DNA from 2 places in the Pseudomonas sivasensis genome. Region 1 is predicted to be linked to the other one. Evidence: riboswitches for the same ligand, from Rfam matches in the RefSeq annotation. Region 1 holds a riboswitch; the other holds the start of a gene.
The links. A riboswitch is a leader RNA that binds a small molecule or an ion and turns the genes downstream of it on or off. The one in region 1 is predicted to bind cobalamin.
Positions count from the first base shown of each region.

Region 2: another riboswitch for cobalamin. It lies ahead of LRO94_RS19260 (ABC transporter substrate-binding protein); the one in region 1 lies ahead of LRO94_RS12270 (CbtB domain-containing protein).

Region 1 is NZ_CP090029.1:2,747,741-2,750,994, forward strand. Features, by position in the region: gene cobM (precorrin-4 C(11)-methyltransferase) at 1-177, opposite strand, end outside; gene LRO94_RS12260 (cobalamin biosynthesis protein) at 248-640, opposite strand; gene LRO94_RS12265 (CbtA family protein) at 637-1,341, opposite strand; gene LRO94_RS12270 (CbtB domain-containing protein) at 1,353-1,541, opposite strand; cobalamin riboswitch at 1,638-1,843, opposite strand; cobalamin riboswitch at 1,885-2,085, shown strand; gene cobW (cobalamin biosynthesis protein CobW) at 2,179-3,240, shown strand; gene cobN (cobaltochelatase subunit CobN) at 3,244-3,254, shown strand, end outside.
Region 2 is NZ_CP090029.1:4,281,100-4,284,353, reverse strand. Features, by position in the region: gene LRO94_RS19265 (iron ABC transporter permease) at 1-759, opposite strand, end outside; gene LRO94_RS19260 (ABC transporter substrate-binding protein) at 756-1,766, opposite strand; cobalamin riboswitch at 1,882-2,075, opposite strand; gene LRO94_RS19255 (aldehyde dehydrogenase family protein) at 2,328-3,254, opposite strand, start outside.

The sequences.
Region 1 (3,254 bases):
TTCAAGGTGCAGTTCGGCGCTGTTGACCACGTGTTCTGCCTGATGACCTTCCAATACCGCCGCAGGCACCAGCGAACCGGCATAAATGATCACCGGGCAACTACGGATCAGCCGCTGGCCTTTGACGGTAATCAATTCCGGGTCGCCGGGGCCGGCGCCGATGAAGTAGACGGTCATGGAGAATTCCTGTCAAAAAACGGGCGAGCATGAAGATTGCTCATGATCGGGGAGGGCGATTATCGGGGTTTTAACCGGCGCAGGCCAACGCAAAGGTGGCTTGGGCGGTTTTTTTGCGGGTGATGAGCAACTGGGCAGGCGCGCCGCCGAGCTGTTCAACAAGGGCCAGGGCGGCACTTTCGGCGATGCCGTAACACCCCGTGTGGGCGAACGCGACGTCGGACTTGTGGCTTAGCCGGTGTTCATAAATCGCCAGTTGCTCGGCGTTGAAGCACTCCAGCGGCAGGTTCAAGTGCCGTGCCAGAGCCAGTAAGCCTGGCTCGTCGTGTTTGCGGTCGATACTGGCCAGCGCGGTGATGCATTGGGGATCAATCCCTGCCTCGGCGAGAGCGGTATCAAACAGCGCCAGCAGGGTATGAACCTCACAACCCCGCTGGCAACCCAGGCCGACCACGTAGGTCATGCGGAGTATTGATCGTCGCGTTTGCGGCGGAACAGCCAGGCGCTGATCAGGCCCAGGGCCAGCCAGAACGCCACGTTGGTCAGTTGCGAAGCGATTTTGAACTGCGTTTCCAGGGCTTGCGGCGCGAGCATTGCGTGCACTTCCGGTTGCGGCGCGCCAATGATGTGCGGTACCGCGAGGATGGCAGCGCCCAGCACTTTCAGCAGCCAGTTGCGCCCGAACACGATCAGCGCAATCCCGGCAGCGGTGGAGGCCGCAGTGCCGATCCACCACGTCTGGCGCAGTGCCAGATCAGCGGCGGCGGTGCCCGGCAACTCGGGTGGCAGGCCCATCGTCGGCGCCAGCACGAAGGTTGCGTAACCGGCCAGGCCCCACAGCAGGCCCTGCGCCGTGCGGGTGGGGGCGCGCAATGTGTAGAGGCCGGCCAGCATCAGTGCAAAACCAACCGCCACCACCAAGTTGCCACCGGTGGTCGACAGCACGCGCTGCCAGCCATCTTCAGGCTCCCAGGCTTCGGCATCGTGGGTGTGGGCAGCAGCGCCGGCAGCGTGCTCATGCACCACTTCGGTTGCCGCCGGGGCTTTTTCAAAGGTTTCCGCCTGAAGAATCAGCGGGGCGACCCAAAAGCTTTGCAGCAGGGTCAGCAGCAGCGCGGCCAACAGGCCGGTGAAACCTGCGGTTTGCGCAATACGCTTGATCATGTCGGCAGGTCTCAGTGGCACGGGAACGCGGCGCTGTGGCGGGTATCGTGGGCAGCGTTGTGCACCGCCTCGATATGCGAGAAACCGGCGAAATACACCAGACACGCGCCGAGGATCGACGCACCGATGGCGGCGGTCAGGCGTTGGCTCAAGGTAGAGGTGCTGCTGGCGGAGTGCGAAGTGCTGCTGATGATCGACATGGCGCGTCCCTTTCAGGTGTCTGGATGAAACGAGCGCATGAAAACCCCGCGAGCCAGGCACGCAGAGTTCCGAACAGCGCCCGCCCACCGCGGGTTTGTTATCTGATTTTTCGGGCCGGTCTCCGGGCTTGCGAGGGACACTGGGTCTATAAAGCATCGCCTTCCCATGCCTTACAGGCACAGTGGATCTGACGCTTCACTCGCTTACCGTTGCGGGGGCAGCACCGGACTGGTCATGGCAGGCATGATTTACCGGTTTCCCGTTTCACCCTGTGAAGGGCACCCGAAACAAGGCATGTAGGAAAGCATGCAGAGCGACGGTAGTCAAATTCACCGAGCCCCTGTAGCCTTGCACCTTCGAGGTTCTTCGGCCCAGGCCGAAGCTAAGAAGGGAACGCGGTTCAATCCGCGGCTGCCCCCGCAACTGTGAAGGGTTCATCCGACTGCCACGCCACTGCCATCAACGGCGGGAAGGCGCAGCCGGCGCCGGTCTAACGACCCGCAAGCCCTAAGCCAGGAGACCTGCCTCGCAACCGATTTTCTAATTCAACCGGGCGGGGTGATCCGGTGACGAAATCCGCTTCTGCGCCGCGCCGCAGGGCCTATCGTCCCGTATGCCCGCCCCCAAGGGCATCCGATGAAAACACTGGCCAAACTCCCCGTCACCATCGTTACCGGCTTCCTCGGCTCGGGCAAAACCACCCTGCTGCGCCATATGCTCGACAACGCCCAGGGCCGTCGCATCGCCGTCATCGTCAATGAGTTCGGCGAGTTGGGCATTGATGGTGAAATCCTCAAGCAGTGCTCCATCGGTTGCACCGAAGAAGAAGCCAATGGCCGCGTGTACGAACTGGCCAACGGCTGCCTGTGCTGCACCGTGCAGGAAGAATTCTTCCCGGTGATGCGCGAACTGGTCGCCCGTCGCGGTGACCTCGACCACATCCTCATCGAAACCTCGGGCCTGGCCCTGCCAAAACCGCTGGTGCAAGCCTTCCAGTGGCCGGAAATCCGCAGCGCCTGCACGGTTGACGCGGTGATCACCGTGGTCGACAGCCCGGCCGTGGCCGCCGGTACCTTTGCTGCGTTCCCCGATCAAGTGGACGCCCAGCGCAAACTCGACCCGAACCTGGACCATGAGTCGCCACTGCACGAGCTGTTCGCCGACCAACTGGCCAGCGCGGACCTGGTCATCCTTAACAAGGCCGATCTGATCAGCTCGGAAGACCTGGCCCGTGTGCGCCTGGAAGTCGCCGAAGAGCTGCCGCCAGCCGTCAAAATCATCGAAGCCAGCAGCGGTCGCGTGCCCCTGGACGTGTTGATTGGCCTGGGCGCCGGCTCCGAAGAGCATATCGACGGTCGTCATAGTCATCACGATCATCACCACGAAGGTGAAGACGATCACGACCACGATGCGTTTGATTCCATCTCCATCGACTTGCCCCAGGCCGACGAAGCGCTGCTGCTCGACGCATTGACTCAACTGGTCGTGCAACACGGCATCTTGCGTGTCAAAGGCTTCGCCGCGATCCCGAACAAGCCGATGCGCCTGTTGATCCAGGGCGTGGGCACCCGCTTTGACAAACACTTCGACCGCGCCTGGGGTGCTGACGAAGCACGCATCACGCGCCTGGTACTGATCGGCCAGGACCTGGATGCGGTCGGCCTCGAAGCGCAACTGCGCGCCGCGCTCAGCGTTTAATCCATGCACCTGCT
Region 2 (3,254 bases), 1.5 Mb from region 1:
CGTCACCAACGCCGCGCAGCCCACCAGCACAAATTGCACGCGGCGCACCGGAATGCCGAGGGACGCCGCCGAGTCACTGCCGAAGGTAAACGCATCCAGCGCACGCCGATGCCACAAGCACACCGCCAAGCCGGCAACCGCCACCGGCACCGCCAGCCACACCGAAGGCCAGCGTACACCGCTGAGGTTGCCCAACAGCCAGAACATGATGCCGCGGGCCTGCTCGGAACTGGCCGACTTGGTAATGAGAAACGCGGTCAGGGCATTGAACATCTGCGAACCGGCAATGCCCGCGAGGATGATCTGGCCGGTACCGCTCATAGAGCCGCTGGCCCGCGCGAGCAAGATCACCAGGGCAAACGCCGCCATGGCCCCGACAAACGCGCCGGCCGACAGTGAAATCAACCCGCCGCCCACGCCCATCAGCGCCACCAACACCGCGCCGGTGGAGGCGCCGGCGCTGATACCCAGCAGATAGGGATCGGCCAGCGGGTTGCGCAGCAACGACTGCAAGATCACCCCACAGGTGGCCAGCCCCGCACCGCACGCGGCAGCGACCAGGGCGCGCGTCAGGCGGTAGTTCCACACCACGCCTTCGTCGATTGGATCGAGCAGATAGCCGGCGTTCCACAGCTTATTGGCGAGCACTTGAAGCACCACCTGCGGCTCGATGGACGTTTCGCCGATGGCCACGCCCGCGAGTAGGGCGGCTAAAAGCAGGGTCAGGGCGAGCAGGGTGCGGATCACGCTTTTACTCATTTGCGCAGGTCGTAGCCGTCGATGGCGCCGGCCAGCTGTTCAAGGCCATCGAACGTGCGGAGGCTGGCCTGCAGCGCCAAGGCGTCGAGGATGATGATGCGGTTGTGTTTGACGGCGTCCATGTTGCGCGTGACCGGGTCGCTGCGCAGGAAGGCGAGTTTCTTTTCATGGTCGTCGGCAGGGTAGCGGCGACGGTCCATGCGGGCGATCACCAGGAACGTCGGGTTGGCCTTGGCGATGGTTTCCCAGCCAACGGCGGGCCACTCTTCATCGGACTGCACCACGTTGTGCAGGCCGAGGGTTTCGAGCATGAATTCGGGGATGCCCTTGTGGCCCGCCACGTACGGGTCGCTGGCTATCTCGGAACTGGAGAACCACACCAGCGCGCTGGCTTGCTTGAGGCCTTTACTCTGCGCCGTGGCAACGGACTTGGCCAGGCGCGCCTTGAGGTCGTCGTTCAGCTGTTGGCCGCGCGCCTGCACGTCGAAAATCTCGGCCAGTTGGCTGATGCTCTTGTAAAGGGTCTCGATGCGGAACGGCTCTAGCCGCGTGCCGTCGGCGCCCACCAGATTGTCCTTGCCTTCGCAGTCGGAAGGCAGCAGGTAGGTGGGGATCTTCAATTCGTGGAATTGCTCACGGGTGCCCACCACGCCTTGCGGGCCGACCACCCATTCCAGCTCGGCAGCCACCAGTTGCGGGCGTTTGGCGATCACGGCTTCAAAGCTTGGCTCGTTGTTGGCCAGGCGTTCGATTTTGTCGTTCTGCGCCTGGTACTGGGGCAGCACACTGTTGAACCACAGCGAGGTGCCGACCACTTTGTCGCCGACGCCCAGGGCATACAGCATTTCGGTGGCGGCCTGGCCGATGGTCACGCTGCGTGCGGGGGCTTGCGGGAAGGTCACGGCGCTGCCGCAGTTTTGGATCGTCAGCGGGTAGTGAGTGGGCGCCGCTTGAGCCAGGGCACAGAAACCCAGACCGGTGATCAGGGCAGTAACGCGTGGCAGCATGGGGCGATCTCCGTGTGAACCGTAGGTGAAGCAGGGGCAGTACGGCTCGGAAATACGCCCTTGAACGCTGCCGGTCGGGCAGGCAAGGATGTCCTTCCCGGACACCCCGCCGGTTAGTGATTGTGCTGGGCCGGCAGGTCTCCTGACTGATGCGTCTTCGCCACGCTCCAGCCTTCCCGGACGAGGTCCAGTGGCGTTAAGGAGCAGGCTCGGCACCTACAGTTGCGGGGGCAGTTTCGATTGACGCCGCGGGCGGCGTTTCGAATTCCCTATTAGTCCCATGGGGGAACCGGCGGCGCTATGGTAGTTGATTCAGCCTCGCAGAGGGAGGCTGAGCTTCAGTTCGCGTGCCGGTGGCGCGATCTTCGATGTCGCGCCAAGTCATGGCGCCTATCGTTAAAAAGTCGCTAGGACGTTCGCGCCTCGCAAAAAGGAGACGGCCAATGTGTGTTCGTCAGTAGCTTCGCAATCTGTTTTTTGCTTGATCCCGCCTAAATGCGCGATCAGATCGCTCACCACAACACGGCCGCCTGCCATGAAAGGCCCGCTGCGCAGCCGGGGTTATTTTCGATCCAGCCACACCGTCTGCGCATTGCAGAACTCGCGAACGCCGAAGTGCGACAGCTCGCGACCGAATCCACTTTTCTTCACGCCGCCAAACGCCACCCGTGGGTCGGAGACGCTGAAGGCGTTGACGAAGATCCCGCCGGTTTCCAGCTGATTGGCGATATCCCGTGCTTTCGCTGCGTCAGTGGTGAAGATGCTCGCGGTGAGGCCAAATTCGCTGTCATTGGCCAGGGCCACCGCGTGGTCGGCGTCGCGGGCGGTGATGATCGAGGCCACGGGGCCGAACAGTTCCTGTTTGAACGAGGTCATCTGGTCGGTGACGTTGGCGAGTACGGTCGGCTCGTAGTAGTTGCCGTCGCCTGTGACTTTATGGCCGCCGAGCAACAGGGTCGCGCCTTCCTCCAGGGTGGCCTGGACCTGACCGTGCAGCTCGTCGCGCAGGTCGAAGCGGGCCATTGGGCCAATGTAGGTGGCAGCTGATGTGGGATCGCCCATCACCAAGGCACGGCTGGCGTCGACGAACTTGGCCGTGAAGGCTTCCACAACACCGGCTTCGATGATCAGGCGCTTGGCGGCGGCGCAGACTTGGCCACTGTTCTGGAAGCGGCCGATGAGCGCGGCTTGCACGGCGGCGTCGAGGTCGGCGTCGTTGAGCACGATGAACGGGTCGGAGCCGCCCAGTTCCAGCACGCATTTTTTCAACGCGGCACCGGCCTGGGAGCCGATAGCGATGCCGGCGCGCACGCTGCCGGTGAGGGTCACGGCGGCAATACGTGGGTCCGCGATGGCTTTGGACACGCCCTCGGGGGTGACGTTGATCACTTCGAATAAGCCTTCAGCAAAGCCGGCTTTACGGAACGCTTGTTGGATCAGGTAGGCGCTGCCCATCACATTCGGCGCGTGTTTGAGCACGTAAGTGTT